4 regions of the Priestia sp. ABM2_011 genome follow, and region 3 is predicted to be linked to each of the others. Evidence: a T-box and tRNA genes for the amino acid it is inferred to sense, from the RefSeq annotation. Region 3 holds a T-box; the other regions hold tRNA genes.
What was found. A T-box is a leader RNA that pairs with one kind of tRNA and senses whether it is charged. The one in region 3 lies ahead of thrS (threonine--tRNA ligase), so its partner is inferred to be a tRNA-Thr.
Positions count from the first base shown of each region.

Region 1 (3,996 bases), 2.9 Mb from region 3:
GAAGGCTCGTCCGCTCAGGGTTAGTCGGGACCTAAGCCGAGGCTGAAAAGCGTAGGCGATGGCCAACAGGTTGATATTCCTGTACCACCTCCCCGCCGTTTGAGTAATGGGGGGACGCAGTAGGATAGGGTAAGCGCGCTGCTGGATATGCGCGTTCAAGCAGTTAGGCTGATGAGTAGGCAAATCCGCTCATCATAAAGGCTGAGCTGTGATGACGAGGGAATTATAGTACCGAAGTTCCTGATTCCACACTGCCAAGAAAAGCCTCTAGCGAGGCGGGAGGTGCCCGTACCGCAAACCGACACAGGTAGGCGAGGAGAGAATCCTAAGGTGATCGAGAGAACTCTCGTTAAGGAACTCGGCAAAATGACCCCGTAACTTCGGGAGAAGGGGTGCTCTGGTAGGGTGTATAGCCCGAGAGAGCCGCAGTGAATAGGCCCAGGCGACTGTTTAGCAAAAACACAGGTCTCTGCGAAGCCGCAAGGCGAAGTATAGGGGCTGACGCCTGCCCGGTGCTGGAAGGTTAAGAGGAGGGGTTATCCTTTGGGAGAAGCTCTGAATCGAAGCCCCAGTAAACGGCGGCCGTAACTATAACGGTCCTAAGGTAGCGAAATTCCTTGTCGGGTAAGTTCCGACCCGCACGAAAGGCGTAACGATCTGGGCACTGTCTCAACGAGAGACTCGGTGAAATTATAGTACCTGTGAAGATGCAGGTTACCCGCGACAGGACGGAAAGACCCCGTGGAGCTTTACTGTAGCCTGATATTGAATTTTGGTACAGCTTGTACAGGATAGGTAGGAGCCTGAGAAGCCGGAGCGCTAGCTTCGGTGGAGGCGTCGGTGGGATACTACCCTGGCTGTATTGAAATTCTAACCCGCGGCCCTGATCGGGCCGGGAGACAGTGTCAGGTGGGCAGTTTGACTGGGGCGGTCGCCTCCTAAAATGTAACGGAGGCGCCCAAAGGTTCCCTCAGAATGGTTGGAAATCATTCGTAGAGTGTAAAGGCACAAGGGAGCTTGACTGCGAGACCTACAAGTCGAGCAGGGACGAAAGTCGGGCTTAGTGATCCGGTGGTTCCGCATGGAAGGGCCATCGCTCAACGGATAAAAGCTACCCCGGGGATAACAGGCTTATCTCCCCCAAGAGTCCACATCGACGGGGAGGTTTGGCACCTCGATGTCGGCTCATCGCATCCTGGGGCTGTAGTCGGTCCCAAGGGTTGGGCTGTTCGCCCATTAAAGCGGTACGCGAGCTGGGTTCAGAACGTCGTGAGACAGTTCGGTCCCTATCCGTCGTGGGCGTAGGAAATTTGAGAGGAGCTGTCCTTAGTACGAGAGGACCGGGATGGACACACCGCTGGTGTACCAGTTGTCTTGCCAAAGGCATCGCTGGGTAGCTATGTGTGGACGGGATAAGTGCTGAAAGCATCTAAGCATGAAGCCCCCCTCAAGATGAGATTTCCCATAGCGCAAGCTAGTAAGATCCCTGAAAGATGATCAGGTTGATAGGTCAGAGGTGGAAGCGTGGCGACATGTGTAGCTGACTGATACTAATCGATCGAGGACTTAACCAAACTTTAAAAGCGTAAGCTTTACTCAGCAACCTGTTATCTAGTTTTGAAAGAACAAAACTTTTTCAAAAAAGTCTTGCTTTCTTTATCAAATCATGTATAATATAATTTGTCTGGTGGCGATAGCGAAGAGGTCACACCCGTTCCCATACCGAACACGGAAGTTAAGCTCTTTAGCGCCGATGGTAGTTGGGACTTTGTCCCTGTGAGAGTAGGACGTTGCCAGGCTATTATTATTCCACAGTAGCTCAGTGGTAGAGCTATCGGCTGTTAACCGATCGGTCGTAGGTTCGAGTCCTACCTGTGGAGCCAACTGGCCCGTTGGTCAAGCGGTTAAGACACCGCCCTTTCACGGCGGTAACACGGGTTCGAATCCCGTACGGGTCACCATTTATTTTTATCTACATAATAGTGGAGGATTAGCTCAGCTGGGAGAGCACCTGCCTTACAAGCAGGGGGTCGGCGGTTCGATCCCGTCATCCTCCACCACCGTGCCGGTGTAGCTCAACTGGTAGAGCAACTGACTTGTAATCAGTAGGTTGGGGGTTCAAGTCCTCTTGCCGGCACCATTTATATCGGAGGGGTAGCGAAGTGGCTAAACGCGGCGGACTGTAAATCCGCTCCTTCGGGTTCGGCAGTTCGAATCTGCCCCCCTCCACCATTTTTATTGGGCTATCGCCAAGCGGTAAGGCAACGGATTTTGATTCCGTCATGCGTTGGTTCGAATCCAGCTAGCCCAGCCATAGAGAGCCATTAGCTCAGTTGGTAGAGCATCTGACTTTTAATCAGAGGGTCGAAGGTTCGAGTCCTTCATGGCTCATTTTAATAAGCGGAAGTAGTTCAGTGGTAGAACACCACCTTGCCAAGGTGGGGGTCGCGAGTTCGAACCTCGTCTTCCGCTCCATTTCTATATAAAAAAAACATATTGGGGCCTTAGCTCAGCTGGGAGAGCGCCTGCCTTGCACGCAGGAGGTCAGCGGTTCGATCCCGCTAGGCTCCACCATACATATAAACGTACAACCTTTAAGCAATTTGCTTAAAGGTTTTTTTGTGTAGTTTCTACAAATTAGAATTGTATATATATTCAAAAAAGTGTCGAGTTGAGCCATCGCTCATTTAGCCGTTACAATAAGAGAGTAGCAACATTTGTGATGGGGGGACATATTATGAATAAGCTTTCAATTATTGGAGTACCAATGGATTTAGGTCAAACTCGCCGAGGGGTCGATATGGGGCCAAGTGCGATACGATATGCAGGTGTTATGGAACGCATCGAGAATATTGGATATAGTGTAGAAGATAAAGGGAATATTGAAATTGCCTTAGCTGAACGAGTACATAGTGATGAAAATACAAACTTAAAGAATTTAAAAGCTGTAGCGGATGCTAGCGAAAGACTTGCTCAGACCGTAAGTGATGTTATTACAAATAAAAGGTTTCCTTTAGTGCTAGGGGGAGATCACAGCATCGCTATCGGAACACTAGCAGGAGTAAGTCGTCATTATAAAAATTTGGGTGTAATTTGGTATGATGCACATGGAGATTTAAATACAGCAGATACGTCTCCTTCCGGAAATATTCACGGTATGCCATTGGCGGCAAGTATAGGTATAGGAGACGAAGCATTGACTCGAATTGGTGGCTATGCCCCTAAAGTCAAGCCCGAGAATATTGTGATTATCGGAGCCCGTTCTTTAGATGAAGGAGAAAAAGAGCTAATAAAGGAAAAAGGAATTAAAGTGTATACGATGCATGAGATAGATCGAATGGGTATGACAAAAGTAATGGAAGAAACAATTTTATATTTGCGTGATAAAACAGATGGCGTTCATCTATCACTCGATTTAGATGGACTGGATCCACATGATGCACCTGGAGTAGGAACGCCAGTTATCGGTGGAATAAGCTACAGAGAAAGTCATTTAGCTATGGAGATGTTGGCAGAATCTCAGCTAATCACTTCTGCCGAGTTTGTGGAAGTGAATCCTATTTTAGATGAGCGGAATAAAACAGCTACCGTAGCTGTTGCATTAATGGGCTCACTTTTAGGAGAAAAATTAGTATAAAACATTATTGCCTACCAAAAGGTACATGAAACAAATGTGAAGATAAAAAAAAGAAGCTCTTAGTTCAGATTCTAGAGCTTCTTTATATAGAGAAAAACTTTTCATATTCATTTAATAGACCATCTAGCTCTGAGCTTACTCTCACCACTGTTAGTGATGATAAAGGATTTTCTGCTGCAAGAGTGACCATGTTATTTCTACATTCTTCAATTTGATTCAAAAGGTTTTCTTTTGTATGAGTCAAGCTTTCCACTCCTCTTCTTTTCATCTATACTAATTACATAACCTACGTACGATCTTTTTAAACGTATTTGACAAATTTTTGTTAAAATAATCAAGCATAAGTGAAACTTTATGAT
Region 1 is NZ_JBSWUB010000001.1:92,910-96,905, reverse strand. Features, by position in the region: rRNA gene ACXAE4_RS00570 (23S ribosomal RNA) at 1-1,574, shown strand, start outside; rRNA gene rrf (5S ribosomal RNA) at 1,684-1,799, shown strand; tRNA gene ACXAE4_RS00560 (tRNA-Asn) at 1,809-1,883, shown strand; tRNA gene ACXAE4_RS00555 (tRNA-Glu) at 1,887-1,961, shown strand; tRNA gene ACXAE4_RS00550 (tRNA-Val) at 1,985-2,060, shown strand; tRNA gene ACXAE4_RS00545 (tRNA-Thr) at 2,065-2,140, shown strand; tRNA gene ACXAE4_RS00540 (tRNA-Tyr) at 2,149-2,232, shown strand; tRNA gene ACXAE4_RS00535 (tRNA-Gln) at 2,240-2,314, shown strand; tRNA gene ACXAE4_RS00530 (tRNA-Lys) at 2,319-2,391, shown strand; tRNA gene ACXAE4_RS00525 (tRNA-Gly) at 2,401-2,475, shown strand; tRNA gene ACXAE4_RS00520 (tRNA-Ala) at 2,499-2,574, shown strand; gene rocF (arginase) at 2,738-3,637, shown strand; gene ACXAE4_RS00510 (aspartyl-phosphate phosphatase Spo0E family protein) at 3,720-3,890, opposite strand.
Region 1: it has a tRNA-Thr gene. The T-box ahead of thrS (threonine--tRNA ligase) is inferred to sense a tRNA for this amino acid. The anticodon was not compared.

Region 2 (3,996 bases), 2.3 Mb from region 3:
AGGTTGATATTCCTGTACCACCTCCCCGCCGTTTGAGTAATGGGGGGACGCAGTAGGATAGGGTAAGCGCGCTGCTGGATATGCGCGTTCAAGCAGTTAGGCTGATGAGTAGGCAAATCCGCTCATCATGAAAGCTGAGCTGTGATGACGAGGGAATTATAGTACCGAAGTTCCTGATTCCACACTGCCAAGAAAAGCCTCTAGCGAGGCGGGAGGTGCCCGTACCGCAAACCGACACAGGTAGGCGAGGAGAGAATCCTAAGGTGATCGAGAGAACTCTCGTTAAGGAACTCGGCAAAATGACCCCGTAACTTCGGGAGAAGGGGTGCTCTGGTAGGGTGTATAGCCCGAGAGAGCCGCAGTGAATAGGCCCAGGCGACTGTTTAGCAAAAACACAGGTCTCTGCGAAGCCGCAAGGCGAAGTATAGGGGCTGACGCCTGCCCGGTGCTGGAAGGTTAAGAGGAGGGGTTATCCTTTGGGAGAAGCTCTGAATCGAAGCCCCAGTAAACGGCGGCCGTAACTATAACGGTCCTAAGGTAGCGAAATTCCTTGTCGGGTAAGTTCCGACCCGCACGAAAGGCGTAACGATCTGGGCACTGTCTCAACGAGAGACTCGGTGAAATTATAGTACCTGTGAAGATGCAGGTTACCCGCGACAGGACGGAAAGACCCCGTGGAGCTTTACTGTAGCCTGATATTGAATTTTGGTACAGCTTGTACAGGATAGGTAGGAGCCTGAGAAGCCGGAGCGCTAGCTTCGGTGGAGGCGTCGGTGGGATACTACCCTGGCTGTATTGAAATTCTAACCCGCGGCCCTGATCGGGCCGGGAGACAGTGTCAGGTGGGCAGTTTGACTGGGGCGGTCGCCTCCTAAAATGTAACGGAGGCGCCCAAAGGTTCCCTCAGAATGGTTGGAAATCATTCGTAGAGTGTAAAGGCACAAGGGAGCTTGACTGCGAGACCTACAAGTCGAGCAGGGACGAAAGTCGGGCTTAGTGATCCGGTGGTTCCGCATGGAAGGGCCATCGCTCAACGGATAAAAGCTACCCCGGGGATAACAGGCTTATCTCCCCCAAGAGTCCACATCGACGGGGAGGTTTGGCACCTCGATGTCGGCTCATCGCATCCTGGGGCTGTAGTCGGTCCCAAGGGTTGGGCTGTTCGCCCATTAAAGCGGTACGCGAGCTGGGTTCAGAACGTCGTGAGACAGTTCGGTCCCTATCCGTCGTGGGCGTAGGAAATTTGAGAGGAGCTGTCCTTAGTACGAGAGGACCGGGATGGACACACCGCTGGTGTACCAGTTGTCTTGCCAAAGGCATCGCTGGGTAGCTATGTGTGGACGGGATAAGTGCTGAAAGCATCTAAGCATGAAGCCCCCCTCAAGATGAGATTTCCCATAGCGCAAGCTAGTAAGATCCCTGAAAGATGATCAGGTTGATAGGTCAGAGGTGGAAGCGTGGCGACATGTGTAGCTGACTGATACTAATCGATCGAGGACTTAACCAAACTTTAAAAGTGTAAGCTTTACTCAGCAAACTGTTATCTAGTTTTGAAAGAATAAATCTTTCGAAAAAAAGTATTGCTTTCTTTATATAATAGTGTATAATATAATATGTCTGGTGGCGATAGCGAAGAGGTCACACCCGTTCCCATACCGAACACGGAAGTTAAGCTCTTTAGCGCCAATGGTAGTTGGGACTTTGTCCCTGTGAGAGTAGGACGTTGCCAGGCTTTTATATCGGAGGATTAGCTCAGCTGGGAGAGCACCTGCCTTACAAGCAGGGGGTCGGCGGTTCGATCCCGTCATCCTCCACCATCGACTATTTAAGTCAGAGATTGCACGCCGGTGTAGCTCAATTGGTAGAGCAACTGACTTGTAATCAGTAGGTTGGGGGTTCAAGTCCTCTTGCCGGCACCATTTTTTTCGAGCCATTAGCTCAGTTGGTAGAGCATCTGACTTTTAATCAGAGGGTCGAAGGTTCGAGTCCTTCATGGCTCACCAGTTATATTTACACGCGGGTGTGGCGGAATTGGCAGACGCGCTAGACTTAGGATCTAGTGTCTTATGACGTGGGGGTTCAAGTCCCTTCACCCGCATCTTTAGTAATTTCATATATTTGCGGAAGTAGTTCAGTGGTAGAACACCACCTTGCCAAGGTGGGGGTCGCGAGTTCGAACCTCGTCTTCCGCTCCACGTATATAAGTCCTGCCGGGGTGGTGGAATTGGCAGACACACAGGACTTAAAATCCTGCGGTAGGTGACTACCGTGCCGGTTCAAGTCCGGCCCTCGGCACCATTTTAATAAGCGCCCGTAGCTCAATTGGATAGAGCGTTTGACTACGGATCAAAAGGTTAGGGGTTCGACTCCTCTCGGGCGCGCCATAAACGGGAAGTAGCTCAGCTTGGTAGAGCACTTGGTTTGGGACCAAGGGGTCGCAGGTTCGAATCCTGTCTTCCCGACCATTTATGGGGCCTTAGCTCAGCTGGGAGAGCGCCTGCCTTGCACGCAGGAGGTCAGCGGTTCGATCCCGCTAGGCTCCACCAATTAAACTGAATAATTGTAATGAATAATATGGCGGTGTAGCTCAGCTGGCTAGAGCGTACGGTTCATACCCGTGAGGTCGTGGGTTCGACTCCCTCCGCCGCTACCATATAAGTTACATTTGTTATAAATATACGGAGGAATACCCAAGTCCGGCTGAAGGGATCGGTCTTGAAAACCGACAGGGGTGTTAAAGCCCGCGGGGGTTCGAATCCCTCTTCCTCCTCCATTTTCTATCTTGGTCCCGTGGTGTAGCGGTTAACATGCCTGCCTGTCACGCAGGAGATCGCGGGTTCGATTCCCGTCGGGACCGCCATTTTGTTTGGCTCGGTAGCTCAGTTGGTAGAGCAAAGGACTGAAAATCCTTGTGTCGGCGGTTCGATTCCGTCCCGAGCCACCATTTTAAGACGGCGATTGTGGCGAAGTGGTTAACGCACCGGATTGTGGTTCCGGCATTCGTGGGTTCGATTCCCATCAGTCGCCCCATCTTAAGTAACGCGGGTGTAGTTTAGTGGTAAAACCTCAGCCTTCCAAGCTGATGTCGTGAGTTCGATTCTCATCACCCGCTCCAAATTAATGGGCCTATAGCTCAGCTGGTTAGAGCGCACGCCTGATAAGCGTGAGGTCGGTGGTTCGAGTCCACTTAGGCCCACCATATTCCACAGTAGCTCAGTGGTAGAGCTATCGGCTGTTAACCGATCGGTCGTAGGTTCGAGTCCTACCTGTGGAGCCATACGGAGAAGTACTCAAGTGGCTGAAGAGGCGCCCCTGCTAAGGGTGTAGGTCGTGTAAGCGGCGCGAGGGTTCAAATCCCTCCTTCTCCGCCAGTCGTTTTAAATTTAAATATGGCCCGTTGGTCAAGCGGTTAAGACACCGCCCTTTCACGGCGGTAACACGGGTTCGAATCCCGTACGGGTCATCTTAAAAAGGTTTGCATATATGCAAACCTTTTTTTATTTGCGCTTTTTTAAAGATTAAGTAAACAGGAATAATAGTTAGGAATAATTACCATGAATTTTCAGAATAAAAAGTAAGTTTTAAGCAGGATTTTCCCTATATCATATGGAATTATTCATAAAGTAATAAAGTATGAAGAGTATGGAATAAAGAGTAATTTTAGAGAACATTTATTCTATTATATTTGTAGAAAAGGTTTATGTTTTTACTATAAAAGGGAATGAGTGGTAAGAAGCGTATATTATGTGCGTATATTATGTTTGAAGTTAAAGGGGTGGCAAAAGTGAATCTAGCGGTTCAGCCTACTGAATTTGATGTTCATTTGTATCACGAAGGAAACTTATTTCGCAGTTACTCTATTTTCGGTGCGCATCAGGTAACGGTAGAAGGAATTGAAGGCGTACGATTTTGCGTGTGGGCACCTCATGCAAAGGGTGTAAGCGTTGTAGGTGATTTTAATAAATGGAACGGTTTTCAACATTCAATGGTTAAAGT
Region 2 is NZ_JBSWUB010000001.1:621,860-625,855, forward strand. Features, by position in the region: rRNA gene ACXAE4_RS03320 (23S ribosomal RNA) at 1-1,507, shown strand, start outside; rRNA gene rrf (5S ribosomal RNA) at 1,617-1,732, shown strand; tRNA gene ACXAE4_RS03330 (tRNA-Val) at 1,742-1,817, shown strand; tRNA gene ACXAE4_RS03335 (tRNA-Thr) at 1,844-1,919, shown strand; tRNA gene ACXAE4_RS03340 (tRNA-Lys) at 1,928-2,003, shown strand; tRNA gene ACXAE4_RS03345 (tRNA-Leu) at 2,017-2,098, shown strand; tRNA gene ACXAE4_RS03350 (tRNA-Gly) at 2,121-2,195, shown strand; tRNA gene ACXAE4_RS03355 (tRNA-Leu) at 2,210-2,298, shown strand; tRNA gene ACXAE4_RS03360 (tRNA-Arg) at 2,308-2,384, shown strand; tRNA gene ACXAE4_RS03365 (tRNA-Pro) at 2,389-2,465, shown strand; tRNA gene ACXAE4_RS03370 (tRNA-Ala) at 2,471-2,546, shown strand; tRNA gene ACXAE4_RS03375 (tRNA-Met) at 2,577-2,653, shown strand; tRNA gene ACXAE4_RS03380 (tRNA-Ser) at 2,681-2,773, shown strand; tRNA gene ACXAE4_RS03385 (tRNA-Asp) at 2,785-2,860, shown strand; tRNA gene ACXAE4_RS03390 (tRNA-Phe) at 2,869-2,944, shown strand; tRNA gene ACXAE4_RS03395 (tRNA-His) at 2,955-3,030, shown strand; tRNA gene ACXAE4_RS03400 (tRNA-Gly) at 3,042-3,115, shown strand; tRNA gene ACXAE4_RS03405 (tRNA-Ile) at 3,123-3,199, shown strand; tRNA gene ACXAE4_RS03410 (tRNA-Asn) at 3,203-3,277, shown strand; tRNA gene ACXAE4_RS03415 (tRNA-Ser) at 3,281-3,371, shown strand; tRNA gene ACXAE4_RS03420 (tRNA-Glu) at 3,392-3,463, shown strand; gene glgB (1,4-alpha-glucan branching protein GlgB) at 3,758-3,996, shown strand, end outside.
Region 2: it has a tRNA-Thr gene. The T-box ahead of thrS (threonine--tRNA ligase) is inferred to sense a tRNA for this amino acid. The anticodon was not compared.

Region 3 (3,996 bases):
GGTTTACTCGTCACTACGTCGGTTCTACAGCCTGTTCACCGAGTCGAGCTACATTGTTTACAGGGCAGTACCCTTCCTTGCACGGAGTGACCCAAACGCAAGGTATCGCAAAGAAGTCACAAGATCCTGATATGTTTTGGCTGCAGCCTAATACCGTCCCAACGATGGGAGATTATTTTAAGCAGGCTGGGTATCAAACCTTTTATAAAGGAAAATGGCATATTTCTGATGAGAACATCTTAATTCCAGGAACACATAACGTTTTTTCTAGCTACCAGATGCAAACAGGAATACCGGATCCAGAAAAAGAGCGCCTCTATCAACGGGCTAATAAGCTTGAAAAGTTTAGTTTTTCAGGGTGGATTGGTCCAGAGCCGGAAGGGAGAAACCCGCACAATTCTGGTTCATCTGCGGCCATTGGAGTGAGTGGACGAGACGAAATATATGCAGAGGAAATCATAGAGCTTATTCAACAATTAGAATATCAAAAGACTGCGCAGCCTTGGCTCATGGTAGCTTCGTTTGTGAACCCGCATGACATTGCGCTGTTCGGAGCAATCACCAAACACCTTGCTATGTTTCAGTTTTCTATTGATGAGACAATTCCGAACATCGAGCCGCCACCTACTATTAGAGAATCTTTACAAACGAAGCCTAGCGCTCAAAGCAGCTATAAATACATCTACCCAAAAGCGCTGCAGCCGACGCCAAATTCTAGTTTCTACCGGCGCTTATATTATCAGCTTCAAAAAAATGTTGATAAACAAATTTTGAAAGTCCTTCGGACTATAGAACAATCTTCGTTCTATGACAATACCATTATTATTTTCACGTCGGATCACGGTGATTTGCTTGGGGCTCACGGAGGACTACATCAAAAATGGTACAACATGTATGAAGAGTCGATTCACGTGCCGCTTCTCATTCATAACAAGCATTTGTTTCCTAGTTATCAACGTACAGACGTGCTGACTAGTCATGTTGACTTGATCCCGACAATGCTTAGCTTGGCTAATATCGATGCTTCCGCTGTTCAAAAGCAATTGCAAAAAAGTCATACGGAAGTACATCCATTTGTTGGGCGAGACCTCTCAGGAACGTTGCGAGGAGAAACATCGCTCCATAAAGAAAAAGCACCGATTTTCTTTATGACGGATGATGACCCGACAAAAGGACTTCACCAAACAAATTTTTTAGGAGAAAGCTATCCGTCAGTCGTTCAGCCTAATCACATTCAAGCGATCATTGTCGAGTTTCAATCAGCCGCAGGAAAGGAAATCTGGAAATACGCTCGATACCATGATAATCCGCAATTTCGGTCAGCACCTAACGAAAAAGATGAAGTCATCCACCGAGAGCAATATGAAAGTTACCCGGTAGATCTTACTAACCTTAAAGAAACATCGGTTCCGGATCAAATTGAAATGTACAATTTGACCAAGGATCCGTTAGAAACAGTAAATTTGGCTTACCCGTATTTTTCAACAAATGAAACAAGGAAAATTCAGCGGCAGCTTGATGTTATTCTTAAAGAACAACTCAGGAAAAAACGGATTTTTCCGCAAAGTGGAAGCATGTACCAGGAGCTTCCGTCTAAAGATAGATAAAAAATAGTTTCGACGAGTTCAAGCCAAATATTGGTGTAAGTAGAAAAAGGTATATTTAATATTTTAGTATATAAATAAAAAACTGATGATACTTGTGCTATGTTACTTATTCTGATTTGAGCAGTACTGGATTTTAATTCGTTAATAATACTTAGATAAAGCAAATAAATGCTTGTAACATCTTTCTTTTTTGCCTTTATTCTTACACAATAAAGGTAAAAACAAAAATAAAATGTAGGTGTTAATATTATAATAAAAAACTTTTTAAGCCCATATATTCTTAAGTAACTTTTCGGGAATTTAAGCATAAATTAATTCTATAACATTAAGAAATAAAAATTACTTCTTGACTTCTGTAAAATTTATACACTATAATCACTTTTAACAACTAACAAACATTATTTGGCAACGAAAAGGACATGAATTAGGTGCTGTTTTCTTCGCAGAGAATAGGGTCAGCGGCTGGGAGCCCTTAAGAAATCATCTAATTTACCACCTTAGAGCTATTGCAGGGAATGTGCATAACTGAAACTGCAATCGGTAAAACCGTTATCTTTTTTTGAGCGTAAAATGCGTACAGGTATTTTACGGAATTAGGGTGGTACCACGACCGCATTCGTCCCTTCACTAGGGATGAGTGCGGTTTTTTATGTAGAAAAAATGAATATACAAGCATTGAAAAGGACATGAATCATTTTTGGATTTTCTTTACAGAGAGTAGGGTCACTGGCTGAGAACCCTTAGAAAACGAAATGAATTTACCACCTTGGAGCTGCGGCGGGGAATGTGTATACACTGAAACTGCAACCGGTAAAACCGTTATCTTTTTAAGCGTAAAATACGTATAGGTATTTTACGGAATTAGGGTGGTACCACGGCCGCATTCGTCCCTTTATTAGGGATGAGTGCGGTTTTTTTGTTGAATAAAAACATATTGGAGGAATGAACATGTCAAAACAAATGGAAGCAGAAAAACGAAATCATCAAAAATTAGGTCAAGAACTGGAGCTGTTTATGTCGATGGAAGAAGCTCCTGGTATGCCGTTTTTCTTACCTAACGGAATGATTGTTCGAAATGAGTTAGAAAACTACTGGAAACAAAAGCATTACAAAGCAGGCTATCAAGAGATAAAAACACCCATCATGATGAAACAGGAGCTATGGGAACAATCAGGGCATTGGGAGCACTATCATGAAAATATGTATTTTTCAAATGTTGACAAACAAAACTATGCGATTAAACCGATGAATTGTCCGGGAGCCATTTTATTGTTTAACAGCAAGCGAAGAAGCTACCGAGAACTTCCAGTTCGATACGCGGAGCTCGGGTTAGTTCATCGCCACGAGCTTTCTGGCTCTTTAAACGGATTACTAAGAGTTCGGTCATTCACACAGGACGACGCTCATTTATTCGTAGAACTCAGTCAAATCGAAGCTGAGATTAGCCGCATTCTAGCGTTTATCCATGACTTTTATTCACATTTTGGCTTTGATTACAAAGTGGAGCTATCCACACGTCCTGAAAAATTTATGGGAGATATTGAAACATGGAATCAAGCAGAAAAGTCGCTTCAATCGGTGCTAAATGAAAAAGGCTTAGACTATCAGGTAAATGAAGGAGACGGAGCTTTTTACGGGCCGAAAATCGATTTTCATATTTTAGATTCCCTAGGCCGCAGCTGGCAGTGCGGAACAGTTCAGCTTGATTTTCTAATGCCAGAGAAGTTTGACTGTATGTATATTGGAGAGGACAATAAACCGCACCGTCCCGTAATGATTCACCGCGCTATATACGGTTCCGTTGAACGATTTATGGCCATCTTGATTGAACATTATGAAGGTCAATTTCCTCTTTGGCTGGCTCCTGTTCAATTTAAGCTTTTGCCTATTGCACCGCCGCATGTGGAATATGCATACAAGGTGAAACACGAGCTGGAGTCACAAGGGTATCGTGTTGAAGTGGATGATCGTATTGAAAAAATAGGTCTGAAAATTAGAGAAGCCGAAATGCTCAAAGTTCCTTATATGGCCGTAATAGGAGATAAAGAAGTAGAAAATAAATCGCTTGCTATGCGAAAGCATGGGAAGAAAAACATTGGAACAGTAAGTGTTGAAGAGGCAGCTGTACACTTGAATAAAGAAATGGATTCAAACAGAGTTTATTGAAGCCATTTACCTTTCTAAATAGAAAAATCCGATTTTTTAAGTCGGATAGTGATTCCCTTCATCTTGTCTTACACCAAAATGAAGGGAATATTGAACTAGAAGGGTATAAGATAATATATATCAGCAGTATAACTTTTGCCTTAGACAAACGCCGGTATTTTATAAAAAAAATTATCTTGTTCCATTCGAATCGTTTGTACGGGGGGAAGCTGAATCTTCATTT
Region 3 is NZ_JBSWUB010000001.1:2,946,354-2,950,349, reverse strand. Features, by position in the region: gene ACXAE4_RS15930 (sulfatase family protein) at 1-1,607, shown strand, start outside; T-box leader at 2,274-2,502, shown strand; gene thrS (threonine--tRNA ligase) at 2,556-3,773, shown strand; gene ACXAE4_RS15920 (hypothetical protein) at 3,945-3,996, opposite strand, start outside.

Region 4 (3,996 bases), 1.7 Mb from region 3:
GAGAATGCCGGTATGAGTAGCGAAAGACAAGTGAGAATCTTGTCCACCGAATGCCTAAGGTTTCCTGAGGAAGGCTCGTCCGCTCAGGGTTAGTCGGGACCTAAGCCGAGGCTGAAAAGCGTAGGCGATGGCCAACAGGTTGATATTCCTGTACCACCTCCCCGCCGTTTGAGTAATGGGGGGACGCAGTAGGATAGGGTAAGCGCGCTGCTGGATATGCGCGTTCAAGCAGTTAGGCTGATGAGTAGGCAAATCCGCTCATCATAAAGGCTGAGCTGTGATGACGAGGGAATTATAGTACCGAAGTTCCTGATTCCACACTGCCAAGAAAAGCCTCTAGCGAGGCGGGAGGTGCCCGTACCGCAAACCGACACAGGTAGGCGAGGAGAGAATCCTAAGGTGATCGAGAGAACTCTCGTTAAGGAACTCGGCAAAATGACCCCGTAACTTCGGGAGAAGGGGTGCTCTGGTAGGGTGTATAGCCCGAGAGAGCCGCAGTGAATAGGCCCAGGCGACTGTTTAGCAAAAACACAGGTCTCTGCGAAGCCGCAAGGCGAAGTATAGGGGCTGACGCCTGCCCGGTGCTGGAAGGTTAAGAGGAGGGGTTATCCTTTGGGAGAAGCTCTGAATCGAAGCCCCAGTAAACGGCGGCCGTAACTATAACGGTCCTAAGGTAGCGAAATTCCTTGTCGGGTAAGTTCCGACCCGCACGAAAGGCGTAACGATCTGGGCACTGTCTCAACGAGAGACTCGGTGAAATTATAGTACCTGTGAAGATGCAGGTTACCCGCGACAGGACGGAAAGACCCCGTGGAGCTTTACTGTAGCCTGATATTGAATTTTGGTACAGCTTGTACAGGATAGGTAGGAGCCTGAGAAGCCGGAGCGCTAGCTTCGGTGGAGGCGTCGGTGGGATACTACCCTGGCTGTATTGAAATTCTAACCCGCGGCCCTGATCGGGCCGGGAGACAGTGTCAGGTGGGCAGTTTGACTGGGGCGGTCGCCTCCTAAAATGTAACGGAGGCGCCCAAAGGTTCCCTCAGAATGGTTGGAAATCATTCGTAGAGTGTAAAGGCACAAGGGAGCTTGACTGCGAGACCTACAAGTCGAGCAGGGACGAAAGTCGGGCTTAGTGATCCGGTGGTTCCGCATGGAAGGGCCATCGCTCAACGGATAAAAGCTACCCCGGGGATAACAGGCTTATCTCCCCCAAGAGTCCACATCGACGGGGAGGTTTGGCACCTCGATGTCGGCTCATCGCATCCTGGGGCTGTAGTCGGTCCCAAGGGTTGGGCTGTTCGCCCATTAAAGCGGTACGCGAGCTGGGTTCAGAACGTCGTGAGACAGTTCGGTCCCTATCCGTCGTGGGCGTAGGAAATTTGAGAGGAGCTGTCCTTAGTACGAGAGGACCGGGATGGACACACCGCTGGTGTACCAGTTGTCTTGCCAAAGGCATCGCTGGGTAGCTATGTGTGGACGGGATAAGTGCTGAAAGCATCTAAGCATGAAGCCCCCCTCAAGATGAGATTTCCCATAGCGCAAGCTAGTAAGATCCCTGAAAGATGATCAGGTTGATAGGTCAGAGGTGGAAGCGTGGCGACATGTGTAGCTGACTGATACTAATCGATCGAGGACTTAACCAAACTTTAAAAGCGTAAGCTTTACTCAGCAAACTGTTACCTAGTTTTGAGAGAGCAATCTCTTGTCTGGTGGCGATAGCGAAGAGGTCACACCCGTTCCCATACCGAACACGGAAGTTAAGCTCTTTAGCGCCAATGGTAGTTGGGACTTTGTCCCTGTGAGAGTAGGACGTTGCCAGGCAATGAATAAAACCCCTTATGAGTCTCTTGTAAAGAGCATAGGGGTTTTTTATTTGAAATAGTTTATTATGAGTATTCAAAATAACGCTTATTAACGCGCTTATATAGATTCTCTGGAGGATTAGCTCAGCTGGGAGAGCACCTGCCTTACAAGCAGGGGGTCGGCGGTTCGATCCCGTCATCCTCCACCACCGTGCCGGTGTAGCTCAACTGGTAGAGCAACTGACTTGTAATCAGTAGGTTGGGGGTTCAAGTCCTCTTGCCGGCACCATTTATATCGGAGGGGTAGCGAAGTGGCTAAACGCGGCGGACTGTAAATCCGCTCCTTCGGGTTCGGCAGTTCGAATCTGCCCCCCTCCACCATCTTTATTGGGCTATCGCCAAGCGGTAAGGCAACGGATTTTGATTCCGTCATGCGTTGGTTCGAATCCAGCTAGCCCAGCCATAGAGAGCCATTAGCTCAGTTGGTAGAGCATCTGACTTTTAATCAGAGGGTCGAAGGTTCGAGTCCTTCATGGCTCACCAGTTATATTTACACGCGGGTGTGGCGGAATTGGCAGACGCGCTAGACTTAGGATCTAGTGTCTTATGACGTGGGGGTTCAAGTCCCTTCACCCGCATCTTAATTTAGATAAATGCGCGGAAGTAGTTCAGTGGTAGAACACCACCTTGCCAAGGTGGGGGTCGCGAGTTCGAACCTCGTCTTCCGCTCCATATATATATTGGCGGCATAGCCAAGTGGTAAGGCCAAGGTCTGCAAAACCTTTATCACCGGTTCAAATCCGGTTGCCGCCTCCACGTATAAGTCCTGCCGGGGTGGTGGAATTGGCAGACACACAGGACTTAAAATCCTGCGGTAGGTGACTACCGTGCCGGTTCAAGTCCGGCCCTCGGCACCATTTTAATAAGCGCCCGTAGCTCAATTGGATAGAGCGTTTGACTACGGATCAAAAGGTTAGGGGTTCGACTCCTCTCGGGCGCGCCATAAACGGGAAGTAGCTCAGCTTGGTAGAGCACTTGGTTTGGGACCAAGGGGTCGCAGGTTCGAATCCTGTCTTCCCGACCATTTATGGGGCCTTAGCTCAGCTGGGAGAGCGCCTGCCTTGCACGCAGGAGGTCAGCGGTTCGATCCCGCTAGGCTCCACCATACAGTACACGGAGGAATACCCAAGTCCGGCTGAAGGGATCGGTCTTGAAAACCGACAGGGGTGTTAAAGCCCGCGGGGGTTCGAATCCCTCTTCCTCCGCCATTTTCTATTTTGGTCCCGTGGTGTAGCGGTTAACATGCCTGCCTGTCACGCAGGAGATCGCGGGTTCGATTCCCGTCGGGACCGCCACTTTAAAATATGCGGGTGTAGTTTAGTGGTAAAACCTCAGCCTTCCAAGCTGATGTCGTGAGTTCGATTCTCATCACCCGCTCCAAATCCAAGTAAAGGGCCTATAGCTCAGCTGGTTAGAGCGCACGCCTGATAAGCGTGAGGTCGGTGGTTCGAGTCCACTTAGGCCCATCATGTTTTATAGTAATTGAATTTAACTTATAAATTGATACTGGCCCGTTGGTCAAGCGGTTAAGACACCGCCCTTTCACGGCGGTAACACGGGTTCGAATCCCGTACGGGTCATCACAAAAGCAGTTTGCATATGCAAACTGCTTTTTTTGTTTGTAAACAGAGTTTAGACAAAAGAATAAACTCTATTTTTCGTTTTTCTATGATTTTCTCTTCACAATTTGCATTTCCTATGGCACATCTCTAAACGCTTGTTCTAAATTTCGAAAAAAAACCTACAATAGTAATAACAGAATACTGTTTGTACAAAAGGAGGGGAATGCGTGAAAAAACTTGTTTTGTGGTCCATCGGAGTTTTTCTTGTGTATGCAGCTTGTATATGGGTGTATTTATTTTATATAAGTGACACCTCTATTCCACAATCATTAAAAGGTACCAGCGTGGATCCTGCTACGTTTATGAATGCAAGAGAACTTATGTTAACCGAAAAATATTCAAAGATTAGAGATGCGCTCTTTTTTATCCGAATTCCATATGAGTGGTTAGGGTTTATTTTAATTTTAGTGTTAGGTGTGTCTAAGAAAGTGAATAAGTGGTCTAAAGACGTCAGTCGTTTCAGTCTTCTCCAAACTGCTATTTATGTATTTTGGTTATCTGTTCTGCTGCTG
Region 4 is NZ_JBSWUB010000001.1:4,692,585-4,696,580, reverse strand. Features, by position in the region: rRNA gene ACXAE4_RS24730 (23S ribosomal RNA) at 1-1,643, shown strand, start outside; rRNA gene rrf (5S ribosomal RNA) at 1,706-1,821, shown strand; tRNA gene ACXAE4_RS24720 (tRNA-Val) at 1,936-2,011, shown strand; tRNA gene ACXAE4_RS24715 (tRNA-Thr) at 2,016-2,091, shown strand; tRNA gene ACXAE4_RS24710 (tRNA-Tyr) at 2,100-2,183, shown strand; tRNA gene ACXAE4_RS24705 (tRNA-Gln) at 2,191-2,265, shown strand; tRNA gene ACXAE4_RS24700 (tRNA-Lys) at 2,270-2,345, shown strand; tRNA gene ACXAE4_RS24695 (tRNA-Leu) at 2,359-2,440, shown strand; tRNA gene ACXAE4_RS24690 (tRNA-Gly) at 2,460-2,534, shown strand; tRNA gene ACXAE4_RS24685 (tRNA-Cys) at 2,545-2,618, shown strand; tRNA gene ACXAE4_RS24680 (tRNA-Leu) at 2,631-2,719, shown strand; tRNA gene ACXAE4_RS24675 (tRNA-Arg) at 2,729-2,805, shown strand; tRNA gene ACXAE4_RS24670 (tRNA-Pro) at 2,810-2,886, shown strand; tRNA gene ACXAE4_RS24665 (tRNA-Ala) at 2,892-2,967, shown strand; tRNA gene ACXAE4_RS24660 (tRNA-Ser) at 2,978-3,070, shown strand; tRNA gene ACXAE4_RS24655 (tRNA-Asp) at 3,082-3,157, shown strand; tRNA gene ACXAE4_RS24650 (tRNA-Gly) at 3,169-3,242, shown strand; tRNA gene ACXAE4_RS24645 (tRNA-Ile) at 3,255-3,328, shown strand; tRNA gene ACXAE4_RS24640 (tRNA-Glu) at 3,371-3,442, shown strand; gene ACXAE4_RS24635 (M48 family metallopeptidase) at 3,652-3,996, shown strand, end outside.
Region 4: it has a tRNA-Thr gene. The T-box ahead of thrS (threonine--tRNA ligase) is inferred to sense a tRNA for this amino acid. The anticodon was not compared.